Regions from separate parts of the Nocardioides sp. P5_E3 genome, predicted to be linked through region 1. Evidence: predicted binding sites of a transcription regulator. Region 1 holds the regulator's gene; the other holds the start of a gene.
What was found. Region 1 encodes LexA, which represses DNA repair genes until DNA is damaged. Its sites were predicted from a motif close to TCGAACANNTGTTCGA; they were not measured.

Region 1 (7,861 bases):
GCCCGTCAGCGAGGTTCTGAGCACGGCGGTCGCCGCCCTCGGCGGGCAGCAGCGCGACGGCCAGGTGGAGATGGCGACCGAGGTCGCCGAGGCGATGCAGGAGGGCCGCCACCTCCTCGTGCAGGCCGGCACCGGCACCGGCAAGTCGCTGGGCTACCTCGTCCCGGCGATGCTCCACGACAAGCGCGTCGTGGTCGCCACCGCGACCCTCGCCCTGCAGCACCAGCTCGTCGAGCGTGACCTCCCCAGGCTGGTCGAGGCGGTCAAGGACGTGCCCGGCCTCGACACGTCGTACGCCGTCCTCAAGGGCCGCTCCAACTACGCCTGCCTCCACCGGGTCCGCGCCGGCGTCCCCGACGACCAGGGCACGCTCGTCGACGTTCCTCTCGGGGCGATGGCCGAGAAGGTCCTCGAGCTGCGGGCGTGGGCCGAGGAGGAGACCGAGCAGGGCGGCAGCGGTGAGCGCGACAACGCCCCGCGCCACACCGACCGTGAGTGGCGGCAGGTCTCGGTCAACCACCGCGAGTGCCTCGGTGCGAGCAAGTGCCCCTTCGGGGCGGAGTGCTTCGCCGAGCTCGCGCGCGAGAAGGCGCACCGCAGCCACCTGATCGTCACCAACCACTCCCTCCTCGCGATCGACGCGATCGAGGACGTGCCGATGATCCCCGACTACGACACGGTCGTCATCGACGAGGCCCACGAGCTGACCGCGCGCGTCACCCAGGCGGCGACCGACGAGCTCGGGGTGTCCGACATCGAGCGGGCCGCTCGCCGCGCCATGCGCTGGACCGACGGTGACGGCGACCCGGCGGGCGACCTCGAGGACGCTGCGCAGCAGCTCGCCGAGGCGATCGAGGCGACCCCTCCCGGCCGCATCGACCAGGTGTCGGTCCAGCTCTCCGACGCCCTCGTGCTCGTGCGGGACGCGGCGCGCGGGTGCCTGTCGGCGTTCCCGCGCGAGTCCGGGGGCGAGGGAGAGGCCGACGCCGGCCGCACCCAGGCCAAGGGCATGGTGCAGGAGGTCTTCGTCAACGCCGAGCGGATGGCGGCCGGCTCCCAGGCTGACGTGCTGTGGTTGGGCGAGGCCCGCGACCGCTTCCCGGCCCGCCTCCACGTCGCGCCCCTGCAGGTGTGGGGCCCGATGCGCGACAAGCTGCTCACCGACAAGACCGTCGTGTTCACCAGCGCGACGCTGATGCTCGGCGGCGAGTTCGGCGCCGTCGCCACCTCGCTCGGCCTCAAGCCCACCGAGCGGGTCGGCCACCAGGTGGCCACCACCGATGCCGACGACGCGCTGCCGTGGAAGGGCATCGACGTCGGCTCGCCCTTCGACTACGGCCAGCAGTCGATCCTCTACGTCGCCCGCCACCTCCCGCAGCCCGGCCGCGACGGCCTCGGCCCTGCGCAGCTCGACGAGATCTGCGACCTCGTCGACGCCCTCGACGGCCGCACGCTCGGACTGTTCTCGTCCCGGCGCGCCGCGGAGACCGCGGCCGAGGCCGTGCGGACGCGCCTGCCCCACCTGACCACGCTCGCGCAGGGCGACGCCCAGCTGCCCGAGCTCGCCAAGCAGTTCGTCGAGGACCCCCACACCTGTCTCTTCGGCACGCTCTCGCTGTGGCAGGGCCTCGACGTCCCGGGCGACACCTGCCAGCTGGTGATCATCGACCGGATCCCGTTCCCGCGGCCCGACGACCCGCTGATGTCCGCGCGCCAGAAGGCCGCCGACCAGGCGGGCGGCAACGGCTTCATGCAGGTCGCCGCCACCCACGCCGCGCTCCTGCTCGCGCAGGGTGCGGGCCGCCTCATCCGCACGACCTCCGACCGCGGCATCGTCGCCGTGCTCGACCCGCGCCTCGAGACCGCGCGCTACGGCCGCTTCCTCAAGGCGTCACTGCCGCCGATGTGGTCGACCACCGACCCGGCGCTCGCGCGGCAGGCGCTCAAGCGGTTGGGGCAGTCCTAGCCAGCCGACTCAGGCCAGCGGCTCGTAGCCGAAGACCTGGTAGTCGCGTCGGTACATCGTGGCCACCAGCGCCCGGAGCTCGTCGGAGGCCTGCCGGTCGCGGCCGCCGGGGGCGGTCTGGTTCTTCGGCGCCGACGGCACGGCGGGCGCGCCGATGCGCTCGCACACCTCGGCGAAGTCGCGGTCGAACGTCTCCAGCCGGCCGACGAAGTCGACCCGGTTGAGGTCGATCATCCGGCTCTGCAGGGTCAGGTGCTGGTCGGTGCCCGGCACGGCGGACAGGTCCTGCACGGCGGTCCAGCGGGCGAACTCCTCGACCACCTGCATCCGCTCGTGGGTTGCGGGGTCGAAGTCGTAGTAGTTGTTGTCGACGACCTTGTCGTGCCACGCGGAGACGAAGCGGTCCAGCGGGTCGCGCACGAAGGCGAAGGTGAAGTAGTCGGCGAAGCTGGCCACGGGGTAGCGGACCCGCATCGCGTGGTCGACGTCCATGCTCACGCCGTGCGTCTCGCAGTGGTGGCGGATGGTGCGCGTCGCGACCTTGGCCACGCGGTACCAGACGAACCGGTGGCTGTGGCTGATGGTGAGGTTGTACGCCAACGGGCTGAGCCACGCGGACGCCTCGCCTGCAGCGGCCAGACGGTCCACCTCGGCCTGTGCGTCCGGGGTCAGCCGGCGCCGGTTGCCCGGACGGGTGCGGAAGAGCTCCGGTGAGGGAGCGTCGGGGCCGGCGGCAGACATCGCCGCGAGGCTACACGGACCGCGCCCTCCCACTCACCCGAACGGGATGCGCCCCCGCAACGACTCCGGGTCGGGCACGGGGGTCTCGGTGGTCTCCTCGATCAGCGCGCGTGCCTTGTCGACGCTGTCCCACACGTTCCACAGCAGCACGCCGCGGACCTGCCCCGACTTCAGGTAGTAGACGACGCCGGTGCCGACCTCGCCGTCCTTCCAGTCCTCCACCATGTCGAGCCGGCTGCTGGTCTCGCCGACCGCCTCGTAGCCGTAGTCGAGGATGTCGGACCAGAAGAAGGGCGTGTAGTCGTACGTCTCGTCGGCGCCGGCCATCACCTTGCCGGCGTGCTCGCCCGACTTCTCGGCGTGGTCGACGTGCTCGACGCGACGGCGCCCGAGGAGGGCGTCGGGGTAGGACGCGACGTCGCCCGCGGCGTACACGTCCGCGTCGCTCGTGCGCAGGTGCTCGTCCACGACGACGCCGTTGTCGACCTCGAGGCCGGCGGCCTCGGCGAGCCCGGTGCGCGGGAGGACGCCGACGCCGATGACGGCTGCGTCGGCGGTGATGGAGGTGCCGTCGCCGAGGCGGATCCGGACGCCGCCGTCGTCCTCCTCGCCACCCTCGACCGAGCCGTGCACGACGGTCACGCCGCGGTCGGCAAAGGCCTTGGTCAGGGTGGCGGCGAGGGCGCGGGGGAACATCTGCTCCTGCACGTCCTCGAGGTCCAGCACGAGGGTGACCTGGACACCGTTCTGCACGAGGGCGGAGGTGATCTCCGAGCCGATGTAGCCACCGCCGATGACCGCGACGTGGCTGCCCTCGGTCGCGACGGCGCGCAGCCGCTGGTAGTCGGCGGCGGTGCGGTAGTAGATGACCCGCGGGCCGGGGTCGACGGAGAGCACGCGGGGCTCGGCGCCGGTGGCGAGCAGCAGCTTGCCGTAGCCGACGCTGCTGCCGTCGGCGAGGCGTACGACGTGGGCGCCGGGGTCGATCCCGGTCACCGTGGTGTCGGTGACCAGGTCGACAGCGTCGTCCTCGTCGAGGTCGCCGGCGAGGGAGGATCCCTCGAGGGTCTCGTCGTCCTTGAGCCAGAGGTCCTTGGTCAGGACGGGCCGGTAGACCGGCTTGTCGGGCTCGGAGCCCAGGACCGCGATGCGCCCGGCCCCGTCCTGCGAACGGATGCCCTTCACGGCGCTCGCCGCAGCGACCCCCGCACCGACGATGACGTAGTCATAGGACTGCTCCACGTTGCTCATGCCGCCATCGTGCACCCTCGCTGGTCGGGGTGTCCCTCGCCGGTCGATCAGAGGCTGCGGAGCACCGCCGTCACGACACCGAGGATCGTCGCGTTGTCGCCCGGGATCGGGTCGTAGGCGTCGTTGTGGGGGAGCAGCCACACGTGGCCGTCCTTGCGCTGGAACGTCTTGACGGTCGCCTCGCCCTCGATCATCGCCGCGACGATCTGGCCGTTGGTGGCGGTCTGCTCCTGACGGATGACGACGTAGTCGCCGTTGCAGATCGCCGCGTCGACCATCGAGTCACCGGAGACCTCGAGGAGGAAGAGGGTGCCCTCGCCGACGAGCTGCTTGGGCAGCGGGAACACGTCGGTGACCTGCTCCTCGGCGAGGATCGGGCCACCGGCGGCGATGCGGCCGACGACCGGGACGTTGGTGGCGACGGGGTTGGCGTCGCCGATGCCGGTCTCGTCGTACGACGGCTCCTCCGAGCTCGACATGCTGCGCCGCGCAGCCATCACCTCGGGCAGGAACACCTCGAGGGCGCGCGGGCGGTTGGGGTCGCGCTTGAGGAAGCCCTTGCCCTCGAGCACGCGGAGCTGGTGGGCGACGCTGGACGACGAGGTGAGGCCGACGGCCTGGCCGATCTCACGCATCGAGGGCGGGTAGCCCTTGGTCTCGATCGAGTCCTTGATCGTGGCGAGCACCCGCTGCTGGCGCGGGGTCAGACCGGTGGCGTCCGGGGGGCCGTCGGGCATCTCGATGACGTTCTTGTCGTCCTGCTTGGCCATGCGTCCTCCACTAGCGTCGACCCCTCCGTCCGCGGCTGGACAGGGAGGATCAGGTGCGCCCACCGTAGACCTCGGAACGCCGCAGGATCAAACACCTGTTCGAAGCCGCGTGTCGCTAGTGTCCGGGCATGTCGACCAGCCAGCTGACCGGCCCGCCGTCCTCCTGCGTCGTGACGGGTGGAGCCCGTGGGATCGGGCGCGGGATCGCGGAGCTCCTGGTCGCTCGCGGGCACCACGTCGTCATCGGCGACGTCGACGGCTGGGCGGCGGCCGCGACGGCGGCGGAGATCGGCGCCGTCGCCGGCCTCGCCCAGGACGTACGCGATCCTGACGCCCACCGCCTCGTGGCGGAGGAGGCCGCGCGACACGGCGTGCTGACCGCGTGGTTCAACAACGCGGGGGTCGGTGACGACGGCTCCCTCGTCGATCTGTCGGAGGAACAGGTGCGCCGGCTCGTCGAGGTCAACCTGCTCGGTACGACGTGGGGCACCCGCGCGGCGCTCGCGGCGTTCGGCTCGGCAGGCGGCGACGTCGTCAACATCGCCTCGCTCGCCGGCCTCGGGCCGGTTCCGGGCTACAGCATGTACGCCGCCACGAAGGCCGCCGTCGTCTCCCTCTCCACCTCCGTCAACGCCGAGGCGCCGCGCGGGGTGGGGGTCCACGCCCTGTGCCCCGACGGGGTCGACACGGCGATGCTCGCCGCCCAGGACCCGGCGGGCCTCGGGTCGCAGCTGGTCCACTCGGGTGGCCCGATCCTCGACGTCTCCGACGTCGCTGCTGCGGCTGTCGCGCTGATCGGATCCCGACGCGTCGTGCGGGCCGTGCCGGGCTGGCGCGGGGGAGTCGTCCGCGGCTCGGCGCTCGCGCCCGGGCTGATGCAGCACGCGGCCGGGCTCTTCGCGGCCCAGGGTCGGCGGGCGATGAGGCGCCGCTGAGGTCCGTTCGAACACGCCGAACATTTGTTCGACAAGGTGCTTGAACTGTTCGAACACGTGCTCTAACGTCGTACACACGTTCGATCGAACGTCTGATCGACACCCGGTGGTCACAGCCACTGTCGGTGGGTCCGACTAGACATTCGCTCGACAGAACACGACCGGCTGATCTTCCCCAGGAGGCCACCATGAGCACCCTCAGCCTTGCACCTGCTTTCACCGCCATCCCGCGTGCCCGCTCGACGGTTCGTCTGACCCGTCGCGGCCGGCTGGCGGTCTTCCTGACGTCGCTGTTCCTCGTCCTCGGCGTGGCGTTCATGCTCGCCGGCGGCGCGGTCGGCACCGGCGAGGCCGGCCAGCCGGCCCCGACCGAGATCGTCCAGGTCGCGCCGGGCGACACCCTGTGGGGGATCGCCAGCGAGATCGCCACCGACGGCGACGTCCGCTCCATGATGAGCGAGATCGAGCGGCTCAACGCCCTCGAGTCCGCCGGCCTCGCGGCCGGCCAGAAGCTCCGCGTCCCAGTCGTCTCCGACTGACGCAGAGGCCTCCATCAGCCGCTTCGACCCCGGCTGGTGGAACCAAGGGGAAGACCGAGGGGCGGGCCCAGTGGCCCGCCCCTCGGCGCATTTCCGACCACCTCGTCGATCGAGGAGGTCGCGCAGCGACCGTCACGAGATCCAGGTGCCCGGTGTGGTCGTCGGGGTGGCGCTCGGGAGGGTGGCGGCACATCGCACGCTCGTGCGCTGCCGCTCGCCGGGGTGGCGGCACATCGCGCCGATGGCGGTCGGATTCATGCCATCTGCCGCCACCATCCGCCGCCCAGCTCGTGTGGTGGCGGCACATCGCACCGGCGGCGATTGGATTCATGCCATCTGCCGCCACCATCGGCCGTTCTCCACAGTTTTGCCGTCGGGCTGGTTCCGCGGTCGCCCGGATGGGTAGTTTCAGCGTGCTGACGTTGTTCTCGGGAGGCACCTCATGCACGTACGCCGCGCACTCGCGCTGACCCTCGCGGTCCCCGTCCTGCTGGCCGGGTGCTCCGACGACCCCGAGCCGGAGCCGAAGATCCCGGAGACCACGAGCTCGTCGCCGACGCCGACTCCCACCGAGTCGGAGACGCCGCAGGCGGAGAGTCCGGAGGACTTCATCCGGCGGTGGCAGGAGGCGGCCGATGAAATGGCACGCACTGGGGAGACGGCCGCTTTTATGCGCTTGTCGAAGGGATGCCAAGCGTGCGCGACCTACGCCGACCAGGTCTCGGACGTCTATGACCAAGGCGGCAAGGTGGCATTCGGGGGGTCCGAAGTCCTTGCCGTCGAGGAAGACGCGGCCAAGCCCCCCACGTTCGTCGTCGACGTGAAGGCGACCAAGCTCCGGATCGAGGTTCCTGGCGACGCCCCGCAAGTCTTTCCGGCGGCCACGCAGCGGTATCGAATGATCCTGAAGCGCGACGCCAGCTCGTTCATGATGGCCAACTATTCGGTGATCTGATGAGAGCGCTGGCGGTGATCGTCGCCATTGCATGCTCCGTGCTGGGGGTGGCGCCCGCGCCGGCAGGTGCCTCCGCGGCGGACCCTTCGTGCGTTCAGGTCACGTGGCAAGCGATCGCATCGGACTGTGCCTGGACGTATGCCGAGTACACGGATGCATCCGGGTCGCAGGACGAGCACACCTGGGTCGTCACGATCCAGTGCGGCAACGGCGGCATCTGCGTCGAGCACGTCGAGTGCACCGAAGGCGGCCAGGAGGGCTACGTCCACGACGTCTACATGGACGGGACCGACGTGGGTGACGTCTGCGTGCCGCAGGACGCGGTCCAGCAGGTCGACCTGGCGAAGCTGATCATCCGGCAGTTCAAGCGGATCGCCTGGCCGTCGTCCAAGCTCGTGGTGCAACCGCGCGGTGGGCGCACCCTGGTGAACTTCGAGACCAACTTCTACACACCCGACCACCGGTCGATCGACCAGTCCGTCACCGTCGCCGGACAGCCGGTGGTGATCCGAGCCGTCCCCGTCTCGTACGCCTACCTGTTCGGCGACGGCGACAGCACGACGACCGCCAGCCCCGGCAGCCCGCACCCCGATCTCGAGATCACCCACGCCTACGCGCGGACCGGTGGCGTCGTCGTACGGGTCGACACGACGTATGCGGGTGAGTACCGGATCGGGCAGGGGGAGTGGACGTCGATCCCGGAC
Region 2 (7,861 bases), on a different contig from region 1:
GAGGAGCCAGGAGCTGCCCCCACGTCGGTGCGTCACAGCACCGAGAAGCCCGGCGGAAGTCCCTCCCGGCCCGTGGCGGCGCGCAGGAGCGCCGTGGCACGACCGTCGGTGACGGCGAGCTGCGCGACCAGGTCGAAGGCCTGCATGGCAGGGACCGGGGGCGGCTCGGACACCAGCCCGAGGGCGGCTGCGAGGTCCGCGGTGTGCACGACGAGCTCGAAGGTGCGGGTCGGCAGGTAGTCCGCAAGCCGCATCCCGCCGGCGATCGTGGTGACCACCTCGGTGCCCTCGCACCCAGCGGCCAGGGGGACCACGCGGGCCGCGATCTCCGCGACGGCAGCGGCCGGGTCCCTGCCGAGCGCCTCGCCGGCCGCCCTTCCGCGGTCCGCGACGTCCGGGCCCGCGGCGGCGGCCCGGGTCGCGCGGTAGTAGTCCGCCGTCGACCCGACCTCGACGACCTCCGCCGGACTGGCGAGGTAGGTCTCGACCGTCAGCAGCGCACGGCTGGTGTGGCCGACCAGGCTGCGCACGTCCCACTCGCCCAGGCCGGGCTCCGTCCACCGGCCGTCCACCAGGGCGGCGGTGGCGACGAACCACTCCGCGGCATCGGCGAACGCCCGGCAGGAGGTCGTCCACGAGAAGTCCATCTCGGGAGCGTAGGGCGCGGCACCACTGCACGTCTTCACCGCCCGTTCGGGTGACTCCCCGTTTCCCGTCAGCACGTCTTCCTCAGATCTCGCCCCGGCGTGCCGATCACCTGCACGTGACCACCGCACCGCTCGTGGACCCGGCGGACCTGCTGGCCGCCGCCGAGTCCGTCGAACCCCTGCCCCACACCGTCGCGCGACTGGCCACACTGGTTGCGGACCCGAACGCCGACATCCGCGAGATCAGCGAGATCGTGTCCCTCGACGTCTCACTGACTGCGGACGTGCTGCGCCTGGCCAACTCGGCCGCACTCGGCCACCGCGCCAACATCACGTCGGTGCGTGACGCCGCGGTGCGGCTCGGTACCAGCACACTGCTGTCGCTGACCCTGGCTTCGCGTGTCGGCGGCAGGATGCTGCAGGCGCTGCCGGCGTACGGCCTCCAGCCGGGCGCGCTCTGGGAGCGCTCGGTGGCCGCGTCGATCGCGGCCGAGGTGATCCGCTCCCGCGCCCGTGTTCCGGTCCCGGCGGAGGCAGGGACCGCCGCGCTGCTGCACGACTTCGGCAAGATCGTGCTGGCCCGGCACTTCGGGAAGCAGATCCTGGAGACGCTCGCCCTGGCCGCCGCCACCGACGGCGTGGACCTGCTCGACACCGAGCGGGTGGTCTTCGGGCTCACCCACGCCGACATCGGCGGCGCGGTGGCCGAGGCGTGGGGGCTACCGCTGACCATCGTCGACGGCATCCGGGACCACCACGAGGCGCACGAGGACCTGTCAGCGGTGAGTGCGGCAGTGGCGCTGGCATGCGCGATGTCGTTCGAGATCACCACCCGCGACGCGGACCCGGAGGAGCACGAGAGCCGGGTGGCCCGACGCCGTGAGGTCATGCCCCTCATGAAGGTCCTGCACCTCGACGACGACGACTACCGCGCGATCGTGGCGAGGTCGAGCGAGCGGTTCGACGAGGTGGCCGACCGCTACGGAGGATGAGCCCGCCGGCACCGTGCCCGCGAGACGCATCGACGCCGATCCCCGAAGTCGAGTACGTCCGGGTGCGCGCGGGTGTGCGTCGTGTCCTGACAGGGAACGTGAGGTCGGACCCTGGGGAGGAACTCATGCGCTGGCTCGTGCGAGCGGGGGTGGGCGGTGACACGAGCACTGCTCGTCACGGCCGGGTGCGCTGTGTGGCCGGCGACGTCCGGACGCCGGCGGCCGACTGCAGCTCGGACATCTGCGGGTCGAGGCCACCGGAGTCCATTCGGTGAGGCGTGGGAGGCGCCGACGACCGCGCCACCGGGTCATCGGAAGCGCTGACCGTCCCTGCTCGATCCGGACCTCGGCTGGACCGTGGTGGCGCCAATGCGGCGACAACTGGCCGGATGGGCGCTGGTCCGCGCCGGCGGCAGAGCGGCACGCTGATCACGGTACAGCTCGGAGGTGAGCACTCGAGCCGAGCCGTCGGCGAGCGGTCCGATAAGAGTCACGGGAGGCATTCATGAGTGTCGGATTCATCGGGCTCGGGCACATGGGCCTACCCATGGCGCTCAACATGCTTCGTGCGGGTACGACCCTGATGGTCTGGAACCGGTCTCGCGACAAGGCAGAACTCATGGCCGAGGCCGGCGCCACGGTCGCTCGCAGTCCGGCTCACGTGTTCCGCGACTCGACGACCGTGTTCCTCATGCTGGCGAACGGCGCGGTCATCGACGAGGTGCTCGAGCGTGGCACCCCCCGCTTCGACCAGATGGTGGCCGGACGGACGCTCGTCCACATGGGCACGACGGCGGCGGCGTACTCGGAGCGACTCTCCTGGGACATCACGTCGGCAGGCGGCCGCTATGTCGAGGCACCGGTGTCGGGGTCGCGTCGCCCCGCGGAGGCAGGTCAGCTGGTGGGCATGGTGGCCGGCTCGACCGCAGCCGTGGATGCGGTCGTTCCCCTGCTCGCACCGCTGTGCTCAACCACAGTCACGTGCGGTGAGGTCCCGAACGCCACGCGAATGAAGCTGGCAGTCAACCTCTTCCTCCTCACCCAGGTCGCGGGCCTGGCGGAGGCGTTTCACTTCGCCGAGAACAACGGCTTGGACGTCGAGGCCTTTCGTTCGGTGCTGGACTCCGGGCCGATGGCCAGCGGCGTCTCTCGGATCAAGCTGGAGAAGTTGGTGCTGGGCGACTTCGAGGTGCAGGCGTCGATCAGTGACGTGCACTACAACAGTCGTCTCGTCGCGGAGGCAGCGCGTCGGGTCGGCGTGTCCTCGCCCGTCCTCGACACCTGTCGCGACCTGTTCGCGGAGGCCGAGCAGCTGGGGCACGGTCATGCAGACATGGTTGCGGTGCTGCGAGCGATAGAGGCGCGCACCGAAGCCGGGAGACCGAGACCTGGGTGACCGCGGGTCAACTCAGGTGACCAGAGCGCGGATCGTCGGGCCGCATCGATGGTGCCAAGGTGGCGAGGCGGGCCTCGGGCGGATAGGACCTGCTCGGTGTCGCCGCCTATCTGCGTGGGTGGAAGCGGTAGTCGCCGTTGGCCAGTCGCTCGAGGCGCCATCGTGCTTCGTGGGCCCGATGGTGGTGGTGGCTGCAGAAGAGGACGCCGTCGGCGAGGTCGGTCCGGCCGCCGGTGTGCCACGGGTCGAGGTGGTGGGCCTCGCACCAGGTGCCGGGGACGTCGCAGCCCTCACCGCGACAGGTGCGGTCGCGGACGAGGAGGGCCTTTCGTTGGGCTGGTGTGTAGAGGCGGCGGGTGCGGCCGAGGTCGAGGGGGAGGCTGTCGCCGCCGAGGACGGCGGGGAGGATCTTCGCGGTGCACGCCAGCCGCCTGGCCTGGGCGGCGGTGATCTGGTCGCCGGTGAGGTCGTCGCCCGGGACGAGGCCGGCGCCGATGAGGTCGGCGGTGGCGAGGTCGGCCTTGAGTGCGTCGAAGTCGATGGTGACCACGAGGGTGGTGGCGTCGCCGCCGTGGATCGGGAGCCGGGTGGGGTCGAGGGTCTCGAGGAGCTGGACGAACGCCTGGCCCATCCGCTTCGGGTACGCCAGCCGGGCCACCGGGTCACCAGCAGGCTCGGCGCCCCGGTCACCAGCAACCCGCGGGTTGGTGAACGCTTCGAGGTAGGTCGCGAACCGGGTGGCGGCGGCGTCCGGGACCCGGCCCGAGATGCGGGTGGTGCCGTCGCCGAGGCGCCGCATCGTCAGCCGGGTGTGCTGCTCGGCGTGGGTTTCGAGGTCGGCCAGGCGGGCGGCTTCGGTGGCCTCGGCGATCTCGGGTGCGACGACGTCGAGGATCCGGCGTCCGATCCGGCCGAGCTCCTTCGGACCGAACTCCCCGGCCCGGTCGACGAGGTGCGCCTCGGCCAACGCCACCGTCCCCGCATCCACGCCGGCGGGCAGCAAGCCGAGCGCGCGGTCGATCACCCGCGCCTGGGCCAGCGACGCCGCGCCCTCCCGCATCGCCGCGGCGAGGACCGGTCGGTCGCGGTCCAGCGCGCCGGCGAGCCGCAGGTCGGCTCGCGCGTCGGCGTACGACGTCCGGGTGTGCTGCGCCAACCAGCCCGCCGCATCCCTCGCCGCCGTGTCCGCGGCGAGGTCACCGGCACCAGCCAGGATCCGCAACCGCAGCTCCACCAGCTGGGCTTCCGCCGCCGCCAGCTCACGCAGCGCCGCCGCCTTCTCGTCGACCGTCATGAACGTCGGGTTCGCGCCGGCCACGGCCTTGAGCGACGCCCGGACGTCGCAGGCCGCAGCGATGATCGGGTGACGGATCACGGGCGGCCTCCTTCGACGACGGGTTCCACACCGCACACACGTGCGGCAGGTCAACGGGTCGTCACCAGGACGCCAACTGGGCCGAGGCCCTCGTAGCACACCTCATCCGGGTTCAGCACGATCTTACTCAGGTTCTGCGGTATTCGCAAGGGTGTTCGATGAGTAGATCGATGCCCGCCGATGTCCTTGCCTCCGGGCGTGACCTCCTTCCACCTGCGCCCGTTGTGTGACAGCGCGATCGTCCGCCTGCCTGTGCGCGCGAGGACCCAGCCACCCGAGGAACCGATGCCGCCGGCCCGGAATGGGCTACGCCGGAGGCGCAGCCCATGGCCGCCCATGCCCTGCTCGTACACGGTTCAGCATCTCCTTGCGGCTGGGTGCGCAAGCGTTACCGGCGAATCACGGCCGGCGGTCTACAGGATCGCGGCGGGCTTTGCGGCCTCGGCGACCGGGGCCGAGGGGGAGACCGCGGTCGGGACGATGACAACCCTCACGTCGTCGGCCGCAAACCCTTGGCGCACTGCCGCGGCCCGCAGTCTCGCGACCTTCCGTTCCGCGGCGGCCTCAGCCTTTCCGTCGTCAGGATCCTCTTCCGCCTTTGCCAACGCGCGGATCGCGCCCGTTGTGAGGTTCTGCCGGGTGGCCACCATGGCGTACCACATCAGAAGGATGGCTGCGGCGGAGCCGGAGACGACGGAGGCCCACCAGGGCCAGAATTCCACCTCGACGAGCTGGTAGAGGATGACGCCGAGCTGCCCGCTCGTCGCCGTCAACGTCAGAGCGCCTGCGACCAGCAACCCGCGCGGCGTGACGTACAGACCAGCTGGTACCTCGGCCCACTGGGAGCCGTCCGCGTCTCCAGTAGCCACCTCTGGCCGCTTGAGGCCGCGCTTGCGCAGCGACTGCAAGAGCATCGGGCTGATCCCCGCCAGTCCCACCGACAGCGCGGCGGCGATGGCAGCGGTTGTCATGAGCGTCTTCCCCGAGTCGCCGAGCAGGTCGGTGAGGAGGTCCTTCGCGCCGAAGAGCGCGGTGAAAAGCGCGGTGACGACGGTGGCGTTCGCTGCCCAGCTGTCTGCGAACTTCCACGAGGCGTCCAGCCCTGGCAGGGTCATCACGACCTTGTTCGAAGCGGGCGGATCGGTCACGCCTGCTGCGACGCCATCCGGCTTCGGGTTGTCATCATTCCCCGGGGGAATGTCGCTCGACCACGAGCGCCAGACGACGACAAGCAGTCCCGCGACGACCACCCCGACGATCGCGTAGATGGCGAGGATCGCTGCCCAGTTCGGATCAGAGCTCGCGGGCGGGGTGGCGTGCATCGTGAACGTCTCGTCGTTCGCGTCGGTGTTGACGATGAAGTCTGTGCCCTTTTCCCTGTCCGGGTCACACGCGGCAGCGAACTTGACCGTCACTTTCGTGTGCCGGTACGCGTCGATCTCGAGCCTCTTGGCCTCGGTCGGGCTGACGATCTTGCAGTCGTCGTCCCTGACCGCACCCAGGGTCACCCAGACATCGATCCCGTCCGCGGTCGGGTTCTCAATGGTGACGTCCGCGGTAGCTGTGCCGTCATCAGCAATCGTCAGGCTCACGTCCGTCGAACTGCTGACCAAGACCGGCCCGTCGGGCACCGCAGTAGCTGAAGCGGCCCCTGCGGCTGCTGGCTGCAGCCCGAGAATGACGCCGGCCGCGGCCGCTGCGGCAAGGACTCGAATGTGCATGGGATCCCCTCGTCCCCTACAGGTAAAGGGCAGGTTGGCAGCACTTCCCGCGGCTCGGCATCACCCGTAGTGGGTAGCACCGTTATCTGAACGGGCCCTTGTCGTTTGCGCTGGAGCAGGCACCTGCCCAGGCCACGCCTGCCCAGGCACTGAAAGTGCGACCCCGGCTGCGGAGGTCATGGCTAGAACGGCGCCTTGATCCCGACCGCACCCCGGACGAGCGGCAGGGAGGTGCGTCAGCTTGGCGAGCCGGTGCTGCGACATCGGCCGGGGCGAGGCGGGACGGGCTGAGGTCCCAAGCCGCCGGGAGCGTGGGGGAGTGCGGACCTTCGTCGCAGTGCCCCTCATCCTTTGGTCCCTCTTTCGGGCCGGTCCAGCAGGAGGCCGCGCCAGGGTCGTCGGGCGTTCACGGTGGGACCCCCTCCGGGACACGTGGCTGCACTCAGATGCGTGGCGGACGGCGTACTCCGTCCCCCGCGCCTGCGCGCGGGCCGCCCGTGAAAGGGAATGATGAAGCAGACCGTGGCCACCCCAGGCCGACCACGACGCCTCGCGCCGCTCCTGGTGTCGACCGGCGTCGCGTCGGTGCTCCTTGCGAGCACCACCACCCTGATCGCCGACGACCCGGCTGCCGCCGCGGTGTCGACCGATCCGCTGATCAGCACCACCGACACGACCTGGCGCTACCTCGACGACAACACGGAGCCGCACCGCGGCGCCGAGGACGTGCTGGCGTGGACCGGAGCGTCGTACGACGCCTCCGACTGGAAGTCGGCTCCCGGCTCGTTCGGCGCCATCCGTGGCCAGCTCGGCTCGGTGAGCGGCCTCACGCCGAAGACCCTGCTCAACCAGTACGTCGACGGGGCGTCCGCGCCCAACGTGCCGACGTTCTTCCTCCGCAGCACCTTCGACATCGACGCCCAGACGATCGAGTCGATCGCCGGGCTCGGTGCCGAGGTCGTCTTCGACGACGCGGTCCGCGTCTACGTCAACGGCGACCGGGTCTACAACGCCGCCGACGAACGGGCGACCGACACCTCGACCAACCTGCAGTACGCCGGCAACTCGGGCGGTGCGCCCGTCACCGGCACCTTCACGATCTCTCCCGAGGTGCTCGAGCCCGGTACCAACACGGTCGCCGTCGCGCTCTACCAGGACCGCGACACCAGCAGCGACATCTACTTCGACTTCAAGGAGCTGGTGCCCGTCCTCGAGACGCCGTCGACCCTGCCCCCGTCGCGGGTCATCCTGACCCCCACCGAGGACCCGACCCGCTCGCAGTCCTTCTCCTGGCAGGCCGGCAACGAGGGTGAGACCGTCGGCCGCGTGCAGGTCCAGCCGTCCGCCGGCGGGCTCACCCGCACGCTCCGCGGCTACCCGCAGGGAGTGGTGAACAACAACCCGCTCGAGCACTTCTCCGCGACCGTCGGTGGGCTCCAGCAGGGCACCGAGTACCGCTACCGCGTCGGCAACCCCGACGCGTGGAGCGAGTGGCAGACCTTCACCACCGCCGACCCGTCGGTCACCGACTTCTCCTACATCTACTACGGGGACGCGCAGATCGGCCTCGACACCACGTGGCCCAAGGTGGTCGACCAGTCGCTCGCGACCGCGCCCGACGCCATCGGCTCCGTGCACGCCGGCGACCTGATCGACACGGCCAGCAACGAGACCCAGTGGATCAACTGGTTCAAGGGCATGGAGACGTCCGCGGCCACCAAGAACATCAT

Region 2: the regulator LexA is predicted to act here: its motif matches at 4,554-4,569, upstream of ACXJKB_RS13535 (DUF222 domain-containing protein).

Annotation. Positions count from the first base shown of each region.
Region 1 covers NZ_JBFUMR010000017.1:23,984-31,844, reverse strand. The annotation lists gene ACXJKB_RS12410 (ATP-dependent DNA helicase) at 1-1,966, shown strand, start outside; gene ACXJKB_RS12405 (sulfotransferase family 2 domain-containing protein) at 1,976-2,707, opposite strand; gene ACXJKB_RS12400 (NAD(P)/FAD-dependent oxidoreductase) at 2,741-3,958, opposite strand; gene lexA (transcriptional repressor LexA) at 4,006-4,728, opposite strand; gene ACXJKB_RS12390 (SDR family NAD(P)-dependent oxidoreductase) at 4,857-5,663, shown strand; gene ACXJKB_RS12385 (LysM peptidoglycan-binding domain-containing protein) at 5,852-6,202, shown strand; gene ACXJKB_RS12380 (hypothetical protein) at 6,645-7,157, shown strand; gene ACXJKB_RS12375 (hypothetical protein) at 7,157-7,861, shown strand, end outside.
Region 2 covers NZ_JBFUMR010000019.1:63,100-70,960, forward strand. The annotation lists gene ACXJKB_RS13515 (glycosyltransferase family 4 protein) at 1-2, shown strand, start outside; gene ACXJKB_RS13520 (maleylpyruvate isomerase N-terminal domain-containing protein) at 33-647, opposite strand; gene ACXJKB_RS13525 (HDOD domain-containing protein) at 764-1,639, shown strand; gene ACXJKB_RS13530 (NAD(P)-dependent oxidoreductase) at 2,145-3,035, shown strand; gene ACXJKB_RS13535 (DUF222 domain-containing protein) at 3,142-4,410, opposite strand; gene ACXJKB_RS13540 (hypothetical protein) at 4,824-6,131, opposite strand; gene ACXJKB_RS13545 (fibronectin type III domain-containing protein) at 6,642-7,861, shown strand, end outside.